3 regions of the Streptomyces sp. NPDC101776 genome follow, and region 2 is predicted to be linked to each of the others. Evidence: riboswitches for the same ligand, from Rfam matches in the RefSeq annotation. Region 2 holds a riboswitch; each other region holds the start of a gene.
The links. Region 2 has a riboswitch for S-adenosylmethionine ahead of ACIRRY_RS41390 (ABC transporter substrate-binding protein). Riboswitches for the same ligand answer to the same signal wherever they lie in the genome.
Positions count from the first base shown of each region.

Region 1: another riboswitch for S-adenosylmethionine. It lies ahead of ACIRRY_RS03670 (amino acid ABC transporter permease); the one in region 2 lies ahead of ACIRRY_RS41390 (ABC transporter substrate-binding protein).
Region 3: another riboswitch for S-adenosylmethionine. It lies ahead of ACIRRY_RS10295 (aminotransferase class V-fold PLP-dependent enzyme); the one in region 2 lies ahead of ACIRRY_RS41390 (ABC transporter substrate-binding protein).

Region 1 covers NZ_JBIWMV010000001.1:843,488-850,321, forward strand. Annotated here, with positions in the region: gene ACIRRY_RS03650 (alginate lyase family protein) at 1-1,129, shown strand, start outside; gene ACIRRY_RS03655 (alginate lyase family protein) at 1,157-2,407, shown strand; gene ACIRRY_RS03660 (putative leader peptide) at 2,525-2,638, shown strand; gene ACIRRY_RS03665 (glutathione S-transferase C-terminal domain-containing protein) at 2,705-3,589, shown strand; SAM riboswitch class IV at 3,667-3,775, shown strand; gene ACIRRY_RS03670 (amino acid ABC transporter permease) at 4,134-5,114, shown strand; gene ACIRRY_RS03675 (amino acid ABC transporter ATP-binding protein) at 5,111-5,908, shown strand; gene ACIRRY_RS03680 (ABC transporter substrate-binding protein) at 5,962-6,834, shown strand, end outside.
Region 2 covers NZ_JBIWMV010000020.1:182,315-189,148, reverse strand. Annotated here, with positions in the region: gene ACIRRY_RS41400 (STAS domain-containing protein) at 1-613, opposite strand, end outside; gene ACIRRY_RS41395 (phosphotransferase family protein) at 1,536-2,273, shown strand; SAM riboswitch class IV at 2,494-2,603, shown strand; gene ACIRRY_RS41390 (ABC transporter substrate-binding protein) at 2,841-4,475, shown strand; gene ACIRRY_RS41385 (ABC transporter permease) at 4,472-5,557, shown strand; gene ACIRRY_RS41380 (ABC transporter permease) at 5,561-6,541, shown strand; gene ACIRRY_RS41375 (dipeptide ABC transporter ATP-binding protein) at 6,534-6,834, shown strand, end outside.
Region 3 covers NZ_JBIWMV010000002.1:1,005,744-1,012,577, reverse strand. Annotated here, with positions in the region: gene ACIRRY_RS10315 (NYN domain-containing protein) at 1-468, opposite strand, end outside; gene ACIRRY_RS10310 (hypothetical protein) at 507-746, opposite strand; gene ACIRRY_RS10305 (rhomboid family intramembrane serine protease) at 908-1,642, shown strand; gene ACIRRY_RS10300 (Lrp/AsnC family transcriptional regulator) at 1,639-1,920, shown strand; gene ACIRRY_RS10295 (aminotransferase class V-fold PLP-dependent enzyme) at 2,056-3,432, opposite strand; SAM riboswitch class IV at 3,599-3,715, opposite strand; gene trpD (anthranilate phosphoribosyltransferase) at 3,792-4,856, opposite strand; gene ACIRRY_RS10285 (cytochrome bc complex cytochrome b subunit) at 4,991-6,643, opposite strand; gene ACIRRY_RS10280 (Rieske 2Fe-2S domain-containing protein) at 6,640-6,834, opposite strand, start outside.

The sequences.
Region 1 (6,834 bases), on a different contig from region 2:
GCGGGCCGAAACCGGTGCCGACGCCGTCGAGTTGACCTGGAGCGACCCGGACCTGTCCGCCGAGTACACCGTCCTGCGCGCCACCCGAGCCAACGGGCCGTACAAGACCCTCGCCACCCGCGTCGGCCCGGTCGGCTTCGGCACCCGCGTCTGGTACGTCGACGCGACGGGGACGCCTGGAACGACGTACCACTACACGGTCGCGAAGACCAACGCCGGTGGACGCGGGCCGCGTTCGACGTCGGCGCGGGCCGTGATGCCGCACCCTTCCGTTCCCCGACTCACGTCCGCCTCAGCAGTGTTCACGAACGAAGGTGCCGACTTCCGGTATCTGCTGCGGGCCTCGCACGAGCCCGTGCGGTTCACCGCGGACGGGCTGCCCGCCGGTCTGCGCATCGACCGGCGCACCGGGCTCGTCTCCGGAATCCCCACGGAGGCAGGGGAGTTCACGGTCGCTACGACCGCGTCCAACGCCTCCGGTACCGCGAGCGGCACCCTCGCCCTCACGGTCGGCACCGCCCCGCCCGCGCCGTGGACGTACGGCGATCTCGGCGACACCGTGCTCGACGACCGTGCCTTCGGGACGCTGGGAGTGGTGGCGATCACCACGCCGGGCAGCACGTCGTACGACGGCGGGACCTTCACCGTGCGGGGCGCGGGCGTCGATCTGAACGCCAACGGACAAGGAATGACAGGGCAGTTCGTGCGGCGGCCGGTCAGCGGTGACTGTGAGGTCGTCGCCCGGCTGGTCTCCCGCAGCGGTGTCACGACCGACCGGATCGGGCTGCTCATGGCGAAGTCGCTGTCGCCGTTCGACCAGGCGGCGGGAGTCGTCGTCACCGGTGGGAGCAGCGCCCAGCTCATGCTCCGCAAGACCGTGGCCGGTGCCTCCGCCTTCACCGGCGGCGCCGCCGTCACCCTCCCCGCCCTGCTGCGGCTGAAGCGCGCCGGGACCGCCTTCAGCGCAGCCCTGTCCACCGATGACGGTGTCACCTGGACCCCCCTCGCCGACGGAGAGATCCCCGGCTTCGGTGACGCCCCCTACCACGTCGGCCTGGTGGTCTGCTCGCGCAGTCAACCGGTCCGCTGCACCACGGAGTTCGACGAGGTGAGCATCACGCCCACCTGATCCTCCACGGATTGGAGACGCACAGCAATGAGCCGCACTTCCCCCCACGAGCACCTCCGCAGAACAGAGTTGAGCCGCCGCGGTCTGTTGAGGACCGCGGGCGGGCTCACCGCAGCCGTCGCCCTCGGCGGCGCCGCGGTGGCCACGACCGCGCACGCGGCCCCGGCCACCTTCACCCACCCCGGCATGCTGCACAACGCCGGTGACATCAACCGGGCCAAGGTCAGGGTCGCGGCGGGAACCGACCCCTGGCTGTCCGGCTGGAACAGGCTGACCGCCAACTCCCATTCCCAGTCGACCTGGACGAACCGGGCGACGGCGACGATCATCCGGGGCGGCGACGGCCAGAACTACAGCCTGCTCTACAACGACATCGCCGCCGCCTACCAGAACGCCCTGCGCTGGAAGGTCGGCGGCACCGAGGCGAACGCCGTGTGCGCCGCGAACATCCTCAACGCCTGGTCGTCCACGCTGACTTCGGTCACCGGGAACGCCGACCGGTTCCTCGCGGCCGGCCTCTACGGCTGGCAGTTCGCCAACGCCTGCGAACTCATGCGGGACTACAGCGGCTTCGATCTGGACGCCGCCAGGGCAATGCTGGCGAACGTCTTCTACCCGCTCAACAACAGCTTCCTCACCAACCACAACGACGCCTGCATCACCAACTACTGGGCCAACTGGGACCTCTGCAACATGGCGTCGATCCTGGCCATCGGGATCCTCAACGAGGACAGCGCCAAGTACGACCAGGCCGTCGCGTACTTCAAGTCCGGTGCGGGCAACGGCTCGATCGCGCACGCCGTGCCGTACCTGTACACCGACTCGGACGGCTACGCGCTCGGCCAGTGGCAGGAGTCGGGCCGCGACCAGGGCCACACCGTCCTGGGCATGGGCCAGATGGGCGCTATCTGCGAGATGGCCTGGAACCAGGGCGACGACCTGTACTCGTACGACAGCCGCCGCTTCATGGAGGCCGCCCAGTACGTCGCCAAGTACAACGCGGGCAGCGACGTGCCCTTCACCACCTACACCTGGGGCACCGGGCAGAGCTGCGCCCAGTCGTCCCAGACGGTGATCTCCGCATCCTCGCGCGGCCAGATCCGGCCCGTGTGGGCGATGCTCCACTTCCACTACAACCGGCGGATCGGTCTCGACGACAAGTACATCTCGGCCATGTACTACGACCTCGTCGCGCCCGAGGGCGGGGGAGGTGACTACGGCTCCGACAGCGGCGGCTACGACCAGCTCGGCTTCGGCACCCTGATGTACGCGAAGTAGCGGCGCGAGGCGTCCACGGATCGGGCCGGCGGTGCCTGCTCCGTGGACGCCCTCTTGACCTCCGGCGGCACCGGATCGACACTCCAGTAGGGAATCCTAGTGAACAGGTAGGGAAACATGGGGCGCCTTGAGCCGGTCACCACCTCTCGCGTGGACCGTTCGCCCCTTCTGACCTCCCGCCGTCACATCGATCTGCTGCGGGTCTGCAGCGCCATGAGCCCACTGCGCTGAGCCCCTCCACCGCTCGACGACGCTTCCGCCGCGCGTACGTCCACGCGCCCGTACCCGGGGAGTCCCATGTCCAGCACGCCTCTCGCCGCCATCCCCTCGCCCCGGTCCACCCCCGCGTTCCGGGGCCGGATCGGCCGTGACGCGCGGAGCGGGCACTACGCCGTGCCGCGCCGCTACCGCCTCCATCTGTCCACCGCCTGCGCCGACGGCCTGCGCATCGCCGTCACCCACAGCCTGCTCGGCCTCGACGAGAGCTGTCCGGCCGTGTTCCTGTCCGCCGTACCCGACTGTCCGAGTGGTGGACACTCCGCACTGCGTCCGCTCTACGAGGCGAGCGCGCACCGCTACTCCGGACCGGCCACCGCGCCGGTCCTCAGCGACGACTGGTCCGGCCGGATCGTCAGCACCCACGCCCCCGACATCACGCGCGACCTCGCCCGGCACTTCGGCGAGGGCGGACCCCAGCTGTACCCGTGCGGCGCCGAGTCGGAGATCGAGGCCGTCGAGCGGCTCTGCGCACAGGGCATCGAGGACGCCGCGCAGCGCGCCGGCGCGGCCGGTGGCGAGCAGGAGGAGCACGAGGAGGCGCTCGGCCGACTGCTGGAGACGCTGGGTTCGCTGGACCGCTGGCTGGACGGCCGTGAGCACATGATCCGTGACGAACTCACCGCCGCCGACGTCGAGTTGTGGGTGTCACTGGTCCAACTCGACACCGTGCACCGCTACCACCTGGACGCCGCCGCCGTGCAGCGGATCGCCGACCACCCCCACCTGTGGGCCTACGCCCGCCGACTGGCCGCCCATCCTGCCTTCGGCACCCACCTCGACCTCGACGGCATCGCCCGCCGCCACCACGCCCGTTGCCGGGGCCTGGAGGCCGCCGGCGCCGCTGTCCAGATCCTGGACTGGGCAGCCCACGCGGCGGACGAAACGGGAGCTTGCCGCAGTTGAGCGCCGTCGACGCCGTCCGAGTGCTGGACAGGCATTGACATACGTTCGGACAATTGTCTTAACTTGCGACCTAGAACGGTCATGAGTGTCAGCGACAAGCCCTGGCTTGCTGACCGGCAACCCTCGCACGCGGTGGGGTGCCCCAGGTGACGACCGGACCGGATGACGTTTCGGTAAGCGCGCGGCCCCCAGCAGGGCCGGAACAGTGATGGGTGACGGACATGTACGCAGCTCTCCGGACGGCGACGCGCCGCTCCCCGGGCTGCGTACTGCCGTGCACGAACCCTCTCGTCGCCGACCGCGCCGTCGATCTGCTCCGCGTCAACAGCGCACTGTGTAGCACGTGTACCGCGCCGGGCTTCGCCCGCTGTCGAGGCTGACGACTTCCCCCAGTCCTCGCGTCCCGCGTTCCTGACGAACACCGCCCGTGCGGTGTGCCGTTGTCCGCCCAGTCCCCGGTCCCGTGCGTTTCCCACCGTGTGCGTCGCGCCAGCCACGCCCAGGTGTCGCGACCCGGGGTGTCCGACTTCCGCCGGAGCCCTCCATGACTGAACCCCCGGGAACCACCGTGTCCCTGGCCGACGCACCGTCTGCCGACGCCCCGTCAAAACCCCTGACAGCACAGCGAGTTCAGCCGCTGCGCCGGCCCGGCCGGTGGATCGTCACGCTGGTCGTGCTGGTGGTGGTCGCCCAGTTCATCCACGGACTGGTCACCAACTCCTTCTACCAGTGGGACCGCTTCGGCTACTGGTTCCTGCGCCCGACGATCCTCGACGGACTCGTCATCACCCTCGAAGTGGCGGCGCTCAGCGCGGTGTTGGGCCTCGTCGGAGGCATCCTGCTCGCCCTGGCCCGACTCTCCAAGAGCCCGGTACTACGCGCGGCGAGCTGGACCTATGTATGGGCCCTGCGCTCGATCCCGCTCATCGTGGTGCTGATCTTTCTCTACAACTTCAGCGCCCTGTACCAGACGCTGAGCATCGGCGTCCCCTTCGGCCCCGCCTTCTTCTCCTTCGACGAGTCGAAGCTCGCCACCGACATGGCCGTCGCCGTCGTCGGCCTCAGCCTCAACGAGGCGGCGTACGCGGCCGAAGTGGTCCGCGGCGGCATCCTCTCCGTCGACCAGGGCCAGCACGAGGCGGCCTCCGCCCTCGGCCTGCCGAAGAGCTACCAGTTCCGCAGGATCGTCTTCCCGCAGGCACTGCGCTCCATCACCCCGAACTACGTCAACCAGCTGATCGGCCTGATCAAGAGCACCTCGCTGGTCTTCTACGTCTCGCTGCTCGACCTGTTCGGCTCCGCGCAGACGATGGGCTCGACCTACCCCGGCGACATCGTGCCGCTACTCCTGGTCGTCACCGTCTGGTACCTGATCCTGACCAGCGTCGTGTCCGTCATCCAGTTCTACGTCGAACGGCACTACGCCCGGGGCGCCACCCGCAACCTGCCGCCCACCCCGATCCAGAAACTCCGCGCCGGTGTCACCGATCTGCGGGCCCGCATCCGCAGGGAGACCGCGATATGACCGCGAAGACCGCCGAACCGCTCGCGGACATCACACCCGCCGCCGTAGAAGTGCACGACGTGCACAAGTGGTACGGCGCCCACCGGGTCCTGGACGGCGTCGACCTGACCGTGCGGCCCGGCGAGGTCACCGTGATCCTCGGCCCGTCCGGCTCCGGCAAGTCCACGCTGCTGCGGGTCATCAACCACCTGGAGAAGCCCGAGATCGGCTACGTCAGCGTCAACGGCGAACTGATCGGAGTGAAGCAACAGGGCGGACGGCTCAAAGAGTTGAGCGAGCGCGCCATCCTCACCCAACGTGGCCGGATCGGGTTCGTCTTCCAGAACTTCAACCTCTTCCCGCACCTGACCGTCCTCGACAACGTGGCCGCGGCTCCCGTCGCCACCGGCAGGCTCGGCAAGCCCGAAGCCCTGGAACTGGCAAGGGAGTTGCTCGGCCGCGTCGGACTCGCCGAGAAGACCGGCGCCTACCCGAGGCAGCTCTCCGGCGGCCAGCAGCAGCGCGTCGCCATCGCGCGGGCCCTCGCCCTGCGCCCCGGCGTCATCCTCTTCGACGAGCCGACCTCCGCCCTCGACCCCGAACTCGTCGGCGAAGTCCTCGCCGTCATCAAGGACTTGGCGACCAGCGGCACCACCCTCGTCATCGTCACCCACGAGATCGGCTTCGCCCGCGAGGTCGCCGACCGGGTCGTCTTCATCGACGGCGGAAAGATCGTCGAGCAGGGCCCGCCGCACGAGGTCCTCGACAAACCACAGCACGAACGGACCAGGGACTTCCTCAGCAAGGTCCTCTGAGCCCCACCTCTTTCACCCTCATCAGTCCTTCAACACCGAGCCTAGGAACAGCCATGTCTCCCCTCAGCCTTCGCAGCAGACTCACTCGCGGACTCACCGCCGGCACCGTCGTCGCCTCCCTCGCGGGCGGGCTCGCCGCCTGCGGGGGAGACAGCGACGCGGCCACCACGTCGAGCAACGCCGCCTCCGGCACGGTCACGGTGGGCGCGCTCTCCCTCGGCGCCGCCAAGGAGACGACGCTCAAGGTCGCCGAAGTGAAGTCGATCAGCGCCGAGTTGCCCAAGGCGATCGCGAAGAGCGGCAAGCTGGAGATCGGCGTCGGCTTCCTGCCCGCCGGCTCCCCGCCGCTCGGCTACGTCGGCTCGGACCAGAAGACCCTCACCGGTTCGGAGACCGACATCGCCCGCCTGGTCGCGGCCGTCCTCGGTCTCAAGCCCGACCTGAAGAACTCCACGTGGGAGAACCTCTTCATCGGCCTCGACAGCGGCAAGGTCAATGTCGCCTTCTCCAACGTCACCGACACCGAGGAGCGCAAGGCGAAGTACGAGTTCGCCTCCTACCGCGAGGACAACCTCGGCTTCGCGGTGAAGGCCGACAACTCCTGGAACTTCGACGGCAACTACGAGAACCTCGCCGGCAAGACCGTCGCCGTGGGCGCCGGCACCAACCAGGAGCGGATCCTCCTGGAGTGGAAGAAGAAGCTGGCCGCCGAGGGCAAGAAGGCGCTCACCGTCAAGTACTTCCAGGACAACAACAGCACCTACCTCGCGCTGGCCTCCGGGAAGATCGACGCCTATCTCACCCCGAACCCGTCGGTCGCCTACCAGGTCTCCTCGACCAAGGGCACGGCCAAGGCGGTCCGCAACGCGGGAACCTACTCCGGCGCCGGATCCTCCCTCCAGGGCCTGATCGCGGCCACCGCGAAG
Region 2 (6,834 bases):
CCGTGATGTCGATGATGGCCTGCTCCGAGCCGGTGTCCACGAGGGCTTGCAGCAACTTCTCCATCACGACCTGGGTCCGCGCCGAGTCCAGTGTGCCGACCAGCGGTACGGCGATGACTCCGTCCCACAGCCGTACCACCGGCGTGGACAGCTCCAGCAACTGTTCCGCCTGCGCGGTGATGAGTTCGTCCCGGGTCTGCGTGTAGGTCTCGATCGTGAAGAGCCCCAGGCCGTCCAGGACGCGGGCGAGCCGCACGTAGGCGCGGATCTCGTCGACGGAGCCGTTCTCCAGCACCGGTTCGAGGACCCGCTTCAAAGCAAAGACGCTGATGGCGGTCTCACTCGGTGAGAACCCCTGGCGTGCCCTGTTCCGCGACAACTCGGTCAGCAGGGCGCGGACTTCGGACATCTGCTCCGAGTGGACATCGGCTGCGCCCTGCCGCAATGCCTCCACCAGGGCTTCGTAGAGTTCTCGCAGCTCGCGGTCGAGCTCTGCCCGGCCCACGCGACCACTCAGGGACTTCGACACCTCTGCGACCCACGACTCGGCCAGATTGCGGTCGTCGGCAGTCAGGAGCCCCACCAGGTCTGCGGCGCTGTCTCGCTTCACCATTCAGATGCTCCCTCGATATTCGTATGTGTGTACCAACGCCAGCGCGCGCAGCCTACGGCACCCCCGCCGGGTGCCGGTCTTCGGGGACTGGCGCGTGGTGGGGCGGCATGGAAGGAGGGTGAGGACGGCATCGCCGCGCGGACGGCGGGGCAGAAGTTCGTCTCCTCGGTCCAGGAGCGGACCGTCAGATCCTCGATCACCTTGTCGGTGCTCGACCTCGAGCAGCACGGCCGCATCCATTGGCGCTCCTTCGCTCAGTCCCGCACGTCCTGCGGACTGCGGGAGCGCTTCTGCTGGAGGAATACCGAGAGGCGCTCGGCTCTCACGTTCCGTTCCGGTTACCCCGGGCGATGCGCTTGACCCATTGGGAGCGCACCTTTCGCCGAGTCCGGCCGTGCCCGGCGAGAGTGGGCCGGATCCTGGACGACAAGTCGCCGGCCCTCGTTGTCGGTCCGGGAGGTACCGGCGACGAGCCGTTCCAAGACGTGCCGACACGGCCGGAGGGGCGGCTGGGCCAGGTTGGGGTGGTCTCGGACAGGAACACCCCACCACGTTCGCAGACCCGCCCCTGACCGCGGCGGTCGCCGAATGGCGTGCCCATGGCTCTGAGCGGGAGTACGGCGGGAACCTGGGGGTAATCGAGGCGCGATGGCGGGGGCGGCGCACTGCCTGGGGAGGTCGCGCGCCGCTCCCCGCCGGAACCTCCGGACCTTCGTCGCCGCAAGGGCCACAAGGAGCACCAGGACGCACCCTCGTTTCCGGTTGCGAAGGGCGTCGTAGGCGCAGGAGGGCGTTGAAGCCCGACGAGTCGCGGAACGTGACGCCAGACAGATCCATGACGCCGAGAGGACGCGGTCAGCCGCGCAGCCGCACGCGACAAACCCGGCGACGTCGCCGTTCGTCCCCGGAATACTGGTCGCCCATGGACGAGGTCGAAGTCGTCGTCGCTCATTCCGAGCGCGCGACCCTGCGTGTCGGTGACGTGTTCCTGAAGGTGGACGCCGATCAGGCGCGTATCGACGTCGAGGTCGAGGCGATGGCCCTGGCGCCGGTCCCGACCCCGGAGGTCCTGTGGCGCAAGCCGCACGTGCTCGCGATCGCCGCGCTCCCGGGGACCACGCTCGGGCGCCTCGGCGGGCCGTCGACCGGATCGCCGGCGGCGTGGGCCGCGGCGGGTGCCGTCATCCGGAAGCTGCACGACGCGCCGCTGCCGCCCCGACCCGGCCGGAGCGTTGTCGCGCTGGCGGCGGAACTCGACGACGAGTGCGAGTCGCTCGTCGCGAACGGTGTCCTGCCCGCCGACCTGGTCGCCCGCAACCGCCAGGTCGCCGAGGCCGCGCTCCGGCCGTGGACTCCGGCGTTCACGCACGGCGACCTCCAGATCGCGCACGTCTTCGTCGACGGCGACGAGGTCACCGGCATCATCGACTGGTCCGAGGCGGCCCAGGGTGATGCCCTGTACGACCTCGCCACCTTCACGCTCGGACACGAGGAGCGCCTCGACGACCTGATCGCCGGCTACGGCACCGACGTCGACCTCGACGTGATCCGCGCGTGGTGGTCGTTCCGCAGCCTGCTGGTGGTTCGCTGGCTGAGCGAGCACGGCTTCGACCCGTTCGCGCCGGGCTGTGAGGTCGACGTGCTGAAAGCCCGGATGTGAGGCTGCGCGAGCCCGTCTGCTTCGGCCGTGTGCGGGCGGCCCTGGACGATGCCGTCGATGACCGCGGCACCCCCACCGAGTTGGCCGCCCGGCGGAACTCCCTTCCCCGCCAACCCTGTCGGCACCGACTCCGCGCCCGGCAGAAAGCGACTTCCCCGCACACGGTCGCCGCCCCGGGCCTTCTTGACGCAGACAGAACAGTCGATCTACGGTGAGCGCGAGCTACGAGTTCCGGTGATCAAGCCCTGGCTGGCCGGACGGCAACCCCCGACGCAGTGGGGTGCCCCAGGTGACCGCTCGGCGGATGTTCCTGTTCTGCAAGTGCGTTCCCACCGGCCTCAGTTGCCGGCGACACCTTGAGGAGGACTGCGTGGCAACTGGCCTCGTGCTGTGCTCCCGGCGCCATGTGGATCTGCTGCTGGTCTCCAGCTGTCTCTGTCACAGCTGACCCGTTCCTCGCGCAGCACCTTCACCCACTCTCACCCTTCACGCGACAGCGCGCGCCCGGCATGTCCTGCCCGCCGCACCCCTTTCGCGCACCCACCCATGCGGAGACAGAGACCAGCCATGGCACACTCCAGCACCGTCAGACCTCTTCGACCCCTCGGCGCCATATCCCTCGGCGCGGCGTTCCTGGTCGCCCTCAGCGGCTGCACCAGCAGCAAGACGTCCACCGGGTCCGACGGTCCGACGATCACCGTCGGCACCACCGACCAGGTGGCCGGCCTCGACCCGGCGGGCACCTGGGACGCGGGCTCCGGCACCATCGAGAGCGAGGTCTACGCGACCCTCCTCAGCGTGAAGAACGGCGCCACGGAGGTCTCCCCGGACCTGGCCACCGGCATCGAGCTGACCGGGCCCAAGGAGTACACGGTGACTCTGCGGAAGGGCCTGAAGTTCGCGAACGGCCACCAACTCACCTCCTCCGACGTCAAGTTCACCTTCGACCGGACCCTGAAGATCGCCGACGAGAACGGCCCCTCGTCGCTCCTGTACAACCTCGCCTCGGTCGCCGCCCCGTCACCGACCACGGTCGTCTTCACCCTCAAGTCCGCCAACGACACCCTGTTCCCCCAGGTGTTGTCCACCGCGGCCGGCTACATCGTCGACGAACAGGCCTTCCCCGCCGACAAGATCCTCGACGACAAGGCCATCGTCGCGGCCAAGCCCTGGAGCGGCCCGTACGGCGTCACGAGCTACGACAAGAACTCGCTGGTCTCCTTCGCCGAAAACAGCGACTACGGCGGCCAGTTGGGCACCCCGAAGACCAAGAACATCCAGCTCAAGTACTACACCGACGCCAGCAACCTCAAGCTCGACGTCCAACAGGGCACCGTCGACGCCGTCTACCGCACCCTCACCACCGCCGACCTCGACGACCTGGCCAGGAAGAAGGACATCAAGGTCCACACCGGTTCCGGCAACGGCATCCGCTACATCGTCTTCGACTTCACCACGCAGCCCTACGGCACGAAGACCAAGGACGCCGACAAGGCCAAGGCGCTGGCCGTCCGCCAGGCCGTGGCCGACTCCGTCGACCGGGCCCAACTCGCCCAGCAGGTCTACAAGAACAGCTACCAGCCGCTCTACAGCTCGGTGCCCGACGGACTCACCGGCGCCGGCGACTCCTTCAAGTCGCTCTACGGCGACAAGAAGGGCGGCCCCGACAAGGCGGCGGCCGCCGCACGGCTGAAGGCGGCGAAGGTGACCACCCCCGTCACCCTCAACCTCCAGTACAACAGCGACCACTACGGCTCGTCCTCGGCCGACGAGTACGCGCTCGTCAAGACCCAGCTCGAAGCGACCGGTCTGTTCAAGGTGAACCTCCAGTCCACCGAGTGGACCCAGTACGGCAAGGACCGCATCAAGCACCTGTACCCGCTGTACCAACTCGGCTGGTACGCCGACTACTTGGACGCCGACAACTACCTCTCGCCCTTCTACTCGGCCAACAGCTGGGTCGCCAACGGCTATGACGACCCCGCCGTACGCTCGCTGATCCTGGAGGAGGAGACGGAGACCGACGCGGCCAAGCGCGCCGAACTCCTCAAGGAGACGCAGGACAAGGCCGCCGCGCAGGTGCCGCTGCTGCCGCTGCTCCAGGGGTCCACCGCGATCGTCACCCGCACCGACGTCAGCGGTGTGCCGGACGCGCTGACCAGCGCGTACACCTTCCGCTGGGCAGGACTCTCGAAGAAGTGAGTGCCCTGACCCAGGAGACGGCCCCCGGCGCCGTCGGCAACCCCGCCGACGGCGCCGCCGGGTACGGACTCGCCCGCTACCTGGTGGTCCGCTTCCTCCTCATCATCCCCACCGTGTTCATCCTGGTCAGCCTGGTCTTCTTCCTGATGCGCGCCACCGGCGACCCGATCAGCGCCGCCTTCGGCGACCGGCTCACCCCCGACCAGCTCCAGGCGAAACTCCACCAGGCGGGCTACGACCGGCCGTTGCTCACCCAGTACCTGGACTACCTGAGGTCCCTGGCGACCGGCGACTTCGGCCGCACCGTCACTGACAACGAACCGGTCACGCACGTCCTGGGCACCTACGGCGCCGCCACCGTCGAACTCGCCTTCTACGCCCTCCTGGTGGCCCTCGCCGTCGGTGTGCCGCTGGGCATGGTGGCGGCCTCGTACCGGGACCGAGCGCCCGACGCGGCGCTGCGTCTGTTCGCCGTCCTCACCTATGCCACCCCGGTGTTCTTCGTCGGGCTGCTGCTGAGGCTCGTCTTCGCCATCCAGCTCGGCTGGCTGCCCGCGTCCGGCCGGGCGAGCACCGACGTGCAGCTCTTCCTCCAGAACCAGACCAGCACGACCGGCTTCTACCTCCTCGACGCCCTCCGCAGCGGCGACGGGGCAGCCGTCGCGGACGTGCTGAAACACGCCGTACTGCCCGGCGTGGCACTGGGCCTGCTCGTCGCCGGCATCCTGCTGCGGCTGGTCCGCACGAACCTGATCGGCACCCTCGGCGCCGACTACGTCGAGGCCGCCCGCTCCCGAGGTGTCGCGCCCTTCCGCCTGGTGACCCGACACGCGACCCGACCTGCCCTGATCCCCGTCGTCACCGTCCTGGGACTCCAGGTCGCCGGACTGCTCGGCGGAGCGGTGCTCACGGAGACCACCTTCGAGTGGAAGGGCCTCGGCTACGAACTCGCCCACTATCTGACGGTCCGTGACTTCCCGGCGGTGCAGGGCATCGTGGCGCTGTTCGCCGTCGTCGTGGCGGTGACGAACTTCCTCGTCGACGTCGTCGCGGCCCTCATCGATCCCCGAGTGAGGTACTGAGCCGTGGCCCAACTCCACGTGCGACGGCCCACCTTGCTGCCGGACCGCATGCGCGCACGACTGCGCACCGGCGGCGCGATACAGCGCGCCATGCTCCTCACCGGCGCCGTCCTCACCGTGCTGTTCCTCCTCACCGCCCTCCTCGGACCGCTCCTCGCCCCGTACGGATTCGCCCAACTCCAGGACGGGGGACGGCTGTTCGGTTCGCAGCAACACCCCAGCGGGGCCCATCCGTTGGGCACCACCATCGCCGGGTACGACGTGCTCTCCCGCACGGTGTGGGGCGCCAGGACCGCGCTGGAGATCATCCTCGCCGCGCTGCTGCTCTCGGTGATTCCCGGCACCGTACTGGGGTTGGCGTCCGGCTATCTCGGCGGGCGCCTCGACCGGCTGCTGGTGGGACTGGCCGACGCGCTCTACGCGTTCCCGCCTCTGCTGCTCGCCATCGTCATGTCGATCGTGATCAGCGGCGGACAGTCCAGCCTCGTCGGCGGCCTCGGCGCGGCGGCCTGCTCGGTCGCCGTGGCGTTCGTACCGCAGTACTTCCGTGTCGTACGGGCGGAGGTGACCCGGGTGAAGGCGGAACCGTTCGTCGACGCGGCCCGGGTGATCGGCACCGGCACCTGGCGGATCATGTTCCGGCACGTACTGCGCAACTCGGTCCGCACCCTCCCGCTGATCTTCACCATCAACGCCTCCGAGGCCATCCTCACCCTCGCCGGACTCGGCTTCCTCGGCTTCGGCATCGAACCCAACTCGGCGTCCGAGTGGGGCTACGACCTCAACCGCTCGGTGGAGGACGTCACTTCGGGCCTGTGGTGGACCGCGATCCCGCCGGGCCTGGCCATCGTGCTCACGGTGCTCGGCACCACCCTGCTCGGCGAGAGCCTCACCGACCTCGCCGACCCGCGCCTGCGACGACGCGGCGGTACGACGGTGAAGGCGACCGCCCCCGGAACGGACGGAGGCGCGGACGATGACTGACCTCCTGCGCATCGAGGACCTGCACGTCACCTTCGCCACGGACGCGGGCACGGCCCCCGCGGTGAAGGGCGTGAGCCTGTCCGTCGCGCCGGGGGAGGTGCTGGCCCTCGTCGGCGAGAGCGGCAGCGGCAAGACCGTCACCGCCAAGTCGGTCCTGGGGCTGCTCCCCGCCACCGCGACCGCCCGCGGCCGGGTCCTGCTCGGCGACGGCACCGCCGACCCGGCCGAGGACGTCCTCACCGCGTCCCCCGCCCGGCTTCGCGCCCTGCGCGGCACCCACGCCGCGATGGTCT
Region 3 (6,834 bases), on a different contig from region 2:
CTCCTCGCGCAGCCGCTCCAGTTCGGCCCGGCTCTCCTCGTCGGCGCGCTCGGCGTCGGCGCGCAGCGCCTCCTCGCCCGCGGCGGTGACGAGCTTCACCCAGCCGGTGGGGCGCAGAACATAGGCCGCGGCCGCCACGTCGAGCGGGTCCGCGGCCGGGGGCGGTGAGCCGGAGTCGAGCGCGCCGGCGAGCTCCGACTGGGCCTCTCTCAGCTTCTCCCCGATCCGCTGCCGGAACAGCGGATCGGTCTCCAGGGCGGCGGCCATCGCGTTCCCGGCGAACTTGGCGCGGCGGTTGGGGGCGAAGCGGGCGTACTGTCGTAGCTGCGCGGGCAGTTCGGAGACGGTGAGGCCGCCGAAGCCGTCGGAGACGATCTGTACGACCCTTCTCCGCACGCCGTCGGGCAGCGGGCGGTCGAGCACCTCGGCGGCGCCGTCGCCCGGCCCTCCGCCTGAGTTCTCCACCATCCCTCACACCCCAACCGTCTGTGCGGGGCCACTCCCTCTCAGGAGCCGGCGCCCGGCCTGTCCACGAGTTCCACCTGATCCACGGCGTTGCACCAGCGGCAGCGCACCGACTCGATGGTCTCACTGACCACCTCGCGCTCCTCCACCTTCGGCTCACCCGCCAGGTCCAGGTGGAGGTACTCCACGACCTTCGACGAACGCGTCACGTCGAAGCGCGTGAGGTTGCCGCAGAGGGTGCAGCGCCACCGCGTCGAGGCGGTCGGCAGGGGTACCGTCATCGTGGCTGTCCGCTTCCTTCTCGTTCGAGTTTCCGTGATCGCCGGTTTCCCCGGCGAGTGTGGCTCGTAACCCTACGGCCTGGCGGGTACTCGCCGCTCGGCCGTCCACAGCGGCGAGGCACTCCGCCCGACTGCGTCCCGTTACGTCATGCTCTGTGGTCATGATCAGCAACTGGGGCCCGGCGCTCGTCAGGACGTTCCGCGGCACCTCGACGCCCATGACGTACACCCTGATCGGCCTGTGCTGCCTGATCTTCGTCCTCGGCCCGGCCTCGGGTTTCGTCCCGTCCTACGGCACGGGGGACGCGCTGCTGGTGGCGCAGCGGGCGTACTTCCGCCGCTGGGGTGTGGTCCCGGCCGACCTGTTCGCGAGCCCGGCCCGAGAGGCCCTCACCCCGGTCACGGCCCTGTTCATCCACGGCAGCTGGATCCATCTCCTCGGCAACATGCTCTTCCTCTACGTCTTCGGAGCGATGACCGAGGAACGGCTGGGCCGGGTCGAGTTCACCCTGTTCTACGTGGGCTGCGGCTACCTGGCGCTGCTGGGGTACGCGGTGGCCAACGCCGGCTCCGCGCAGTCCCTCGTCGGCGCGTCCGGGGCGATCTCGGCGGTCCTCGGGGCGTTCCTGTACTTGTTCCCCCGGGCCCGCGTGACGAGTCTCCTCCCCTTCCTCTTCTTCCTGCCGCTGCGCTTCCCCGCGTGGGTGGTCCTGCCCTTCTGGGCGGCCCTGCAGTGGCTGGCGGCGGGGCAGGCGGCGCAGGGGCCCGGGGTGGCGTACCTCGCCCACCTGGTGGGCTTCACGCTGGGGTTCGGCTACGCGTGGGTGAGATTCGGTCGTACGACTAGAGTTGGGCCCGCCCCAGTAACGGTCCCCGAGGGAGAGAACCAGCCGTGATCACCGCGATCGTCCTCATCAAGACCAGCGTGGACCGGATTCCGGAGATCGCCGAGTCGATCGCCGCGCTCGAATCTGTGAGCGAGGTCTTCTCTGTCACCGGTACGTATGACTTGATCGCGATGGTGCGGGTGCGGGAGCACGAGGATCTGGCCGAGATCATCCCCGGGCGGATCAGCAAGATTCCCGGGGTGGAGGGGACGGATACGCACGTGGCGTTCCGGACGTACTCGCAGCATGACCTTGAGGCGGCGTTCGCGATCGGGTTGGACTCGTGAGGTTGAGCGCCTAGTGGGGTGGGGGCGCGGATCGTTTGCGGCTGACCGTCCGTTGTGGCTGGTCGCGCAGTTCCCCGCGCCCCTAGGGGGTTGCCCTTGGCGTGCGTCGAGACGGCGCCGTCGGGACAGTCGGAATCACACCGCCGGGACGCAGCGGCCGTTCTCCGTGTGGTAGTTCCACTTCGCGCCGTTCGTCACCAGTTCTCGTACCGCCGTCACGAAGCGCTCGACGTGCTCGTCCGGGGTGCCCGCGCCGAAGCTGACTCGGATCGCGTTGAGGGACTTCTCGCCGGGGGCCGCTTCGGGGGCGCCGCACTCGCCCTGGGTCTGGGGGTCGCTGCCCAGGAGGGTGCGGACGAGGGGGTGGGCGCAGAAGAGGCCGTCGCGGACGCCGATGCCGTACTCGGCGGAGAGGGCCGCGGCGAAGTGGGAGCTGTTCCAGCCGTCGACGACGAAGGAGATCACGCCGACGCGCGGGGCGTCGTCGCCGAACAGGGACAGGACCTTCACCTGCGGGACCTCGGCCAGGCCCGCGCGGACCTCGGCGATCAGGTGCTGCTCGCGGGCCACCAACGTGTCGAAGCCCGCCTCCGTCAGCGCCTTGCAGGCCGACGCGATGGAGTAGGCGCCGATGACGTTCGGGGAACCGGCCTCGTGGCGGGCGGCGCTGTCGTGCCACTCCACGTCCACTCCCCCGTCCTCGCGCCGGGTGACCTTGCGGCTGGCGCCGCCGCCCGCGAGGTAGGGGTCGGCCGCCTGGAGCCAGTCCGCGCGGCCGGCCAGGACGCCGGAGCCGAAGGGGGCGTAGAGCTTGTGGCCGGAGAAGGCGATCCAGTCGACGTCGAGGTCCTGGACGGACACCGGGTGGTGCGGGGCGAGTTGGGCGGCGTCCAGGACGATCCGGGCGCCGTGGGCGTGAGCCGCCGCCGCCAGCTCCCGTACCGGCCACAGCTCGCCGGTGACGTTCGAGGCGCCCGTCACGCAGACCAGGGCCGGGCCCTGACCCTCTTCATTGGACACAGTGCGGGCGGCGAGGGCCTGCTCCAGGGTCTCGACGGCCTGGGCCGGGGTGCGCGGGGCGTTGAGGTAGGTGACCTCGGCGTCCTTCCAGGGGAGGAGGGACGCGTGGTGCTCGGTCTCGAAGACGAAGACCTGGCAGTCGGCGGGAAGGGCCGCGGCGAGGAGGTTGAGGGAGTCCGTGGTCGAGCGGGTGAAGATCAGCTGGTCGTCGGGGCGGCAGTCCAGGAACTCCTCGACCGTCCTGCGGGCGTTCTCGAACAGGTCGGTGGAGAGCTGCGAGAGATAGCCGGCGCCGCGGTGGACGCTGCCGTAGTACGGGGCGTAGGCCGCCACGTCGTCCCAGACGCGCTGGAGGGCGGGGGCGCTTGCCGCGTAGTCGAGGGCCGCGTAGGTGACCTCGCCACCCGTCACGAGCGGGACGGTGACATCCCGGCCCAGAACGGGCAGCGGGGGACAAACGGTCTGGGCGACGGCAGCGGTGGAGACAGACATGGCGAACTCCCGTGAGAGGCAAGGCGGTTCCGCCGTGCGAGCGCGGACGACTCAAGCACGGTGAAGGGTGAAAGGGGGTATGCGGAGGCGGGGCTCGACGCCCTATCGCATTCGCTTGCTCACAGAGGGCTCCCTCGATGACCAGGACCCCTGGTGTCTTTCGAGGGGCCCGCGCTTGCCGCAGACCTCGCTGCCTACGGCCTGGTCTTCACCCGGGGCACCCCGCCACGGACGGAGGGTTGCCGGACAGTCGGCCGGGGCCTCATGACTGTCACTCATGACCTGATCAGAAAACTTACGTGAGGTGATCGCCGTCCCGCAACCCGTGTCCGGATCGCGGGACGACAACCCCCGTGGCGCTACGCGTTGCTGGCCGCGGCCCAGCGCTCCAGGGTCCGCTTGGCCGCTCCCGAGTCGATCGACTCCGCCGCCTTCTCCATCCCGGCCCGGAGCTGATCCGCCAGCGGCCCGTCCCCCGGCTCCAGGGCCACCAGGGCCGCCGCGGAGTTCAGGAGTACGGCGTCCCGTACGGGGCCCGTCTCGCCGTCCAGGAGGCGGCGGGCGACGCCGGCGTTGAACTCGGGGTCTGCGCCGCGCAGGGCCTCCACCGGGACCAGTTCGAGGCCGACGTCCCTCGGGTCGAAGGACTCCTCGGTGACCTTGCCGTCGCGGACGATCCACACCCGGGAGGTGGACGTGGTCGTCAGCTCGTCGAGGCCGTCGTCGCCGCGGAACACCAGGGAGGAGTTGCCCCGCTCGGCGAAGACGCCCGCGATGATGGGCGCCATCCGCGGGTCCGCGACCCCGACCGCCTGGGCCCGCACCTTGGCGGGGTTGGTCAGCGGGCCCAGCGCGTTGAACACCGTGCGGATGCCCAACTGGCCGCGCGCGGCGCCCGCGTGACGCAGCGCCGGGTGGAACTTGACCGCGAAGCAGAACGTGATCCCGGCCTCCTCGGCGACCTCGGCCACCCGCCGCGGGGTCAGCTCCAGGTTGACGCCGAGCCGCTCCAGGACGTCGGAGGCACCGGACGCGGAGGACGCGGCCCGGTTGCCGTGCTTGACGACCTTCGCGCCCGTGCCGGCGATCACGATCGAGGACATCGTGGAGATGTTCACCGTCTTCGCGCCGTCGCCGCCGGTGCCGACGATGTCCACCGTCCGCCCCGACACCTCGATCACGTTCGCGTGCTCGTACATCGCGCGCACGAGCCCGGTGATCTCCTCGACGGTCTCGCCCTTGGCCCGCAACGCCACCACGAACCCGGCGATCTGCGCGTCCGTCGCCTCGCCGCGCATGATCTGGTCCATCGCCCAGAACGTCGCGTCGGCGTCCTGGTCCTGGCCGTACAGCAGGGCGTTCAGTACCTCGGGCCAGGAACGGGCCGCCGCGGTGTCGCCTCCAGCGGGGGTCACAGCGCTCATACGGCCGCTCCTGGGTGTCGTAGAGAAATGGTTCAGCGATGTGCCCCCACCCTATCCAGCGCGGGACACGGCGAAGGGCCCCGTCCGGTGTTCGGACGGGGCCCTTCGACTGTGGCGTGGCGACGCCTCAGCGATCAGTGGTGGCCGTGGCCGCTCGTGATCTCCTTGTACTCCTCGACGGTGGGCTTGGGGATCTGGGACTCCTCGCCGTAGTACGCCTCGCTCAGCTTGGCGCGCAGCTTCTGGGAGCCCTTCACCTTGCGCTCGACGCCGTTGTCGTCGACCGTCGCGCCGATCGCGGCCGGCACGTACTGCTCGTGCGCGGTGAGCGTGTGCAGCGCGTCCTGGCTGAGCGGCTCGTGGATCTCAACGAACTCACCGTGCGGCAGGCGCTTGATGACGCCGGACTCGCGGCCGTGCAGCACCTTGTCCTTGTCGCGGCGCTGGAGGCCGAGGCAGACCCGCTTGGTGGCGAGGAACACGAGGACCGGCACGACGAAGAAGCCGACGCGCACGAACCAGGTGATCGAGTTGATCGACAGGTGGAAGTGCGTGGCCCAGATGTCGTTGCCGCCACCGACGAGCAGGACGAAGTACCAGGAGATCCACGCGACACCGAAGGCCGTACGGGTCGGGGCGTTGCGCGGGCGGTCCAGGATGTGGTGCTCGCGCTTGTCGCCGGTGACCCAGGACTCGATGAACGGGTAGACCGCGATCGAGACCAGGACCAGCGGGAAGATCACCAGCGGGATGAACACGCCCAGGACGAGCGTGTGACCCCAGAAGTTGATCTCCCAGCCCGGCATGACACGGATCAGACCCTCGGAGAAGCCCATGTACCAGTCGGGCTGGGCGCCCGTGGACACCATGTCCGGACGGTAGGGACCCATGGTCCAGATCGGGTTGATCGAGGCGAGCGCCGAGACGGCCGCGATGACACCGAAGACCAGGAAGAAGAAGCCTCCGGCCTTGGCCATGTAGACCGGCAGCAGCGGCATGCCGACGACGTTCTTGTTGGTCTTTCCGGGGCCCGCGAACTGCGTGTGCTTGTGGTAGAAGACCAGGATCAGGTGGCCGACCACCAGGCCGAGCATGATGCCCGGCAGCAGCAGGATGTGGATCGAGTAGAAGCGGGACACGAAGTCGCCGCCCGGGAACTCGCCGCCGAAGAGGAAGAACGACAGGTACGTGCCGACGATCGGCACGGACAGGACCGCACCCTCCATGAAGCGGACACCGGTGCCGGAGAGCAGGTCGTCCGGGAGCGAGTAACCGGTGAACCCGGTGAACATGCCCAGGACGAACAGCAGGAAGCCGAACAGCCAGTTGACCTCACGCGGCTTGCGGAACGCGCCCGTGAAGAACACCCGCATCATGTGCACGAACATGCCGGCGAGGAAGATCAGCGCCGCCCAGTGGTGGATCTGCCGGATCAGCAGACCACCGCGCACCTCGAAGGAGATGTGCATGGTCGAGTTGAACGCCTCCGACATCAGCTGTCCCTGGAGCGGGACATAGCTGCCGTGGTACGTCACCTCGTTCATCGACGGGTGGAAGAACAGCGTCAGATACACACCCGTGAGGATGATGATGATGAAGCTGTAGAGGCAGATCTCGCCCAGCATGAACGACCAGTGGTCGGGGAAGATCTTGCGCATGTTGGACTTGGCCAGGGAGTAGATCCCGAGCCGGCCGTCCGCCCAGTCGGCGATCTTCTCGCCGGCCGGTGCTTTCTCGCGCCGCTCGCCCGCCGCGGCAGCCGATGTCTGCGTCTCGTTGGTACTCATCCGCGCTCCCAGAATGCAGGACCGACGGGCTCATCGAAGTCGCCGAGCGCCTCGAGGTAGCCCTCGTCGCTCACGCCGATGCGCAACTGCGGCAGGGCGTGACCGGCCGGGCCGAAGATCACTCGGGCACCGTCGGAGAGGTCGAAGGTGGACTGGTGGCACGGGCACAGCACGTGGTGCGTCTGCTGCTC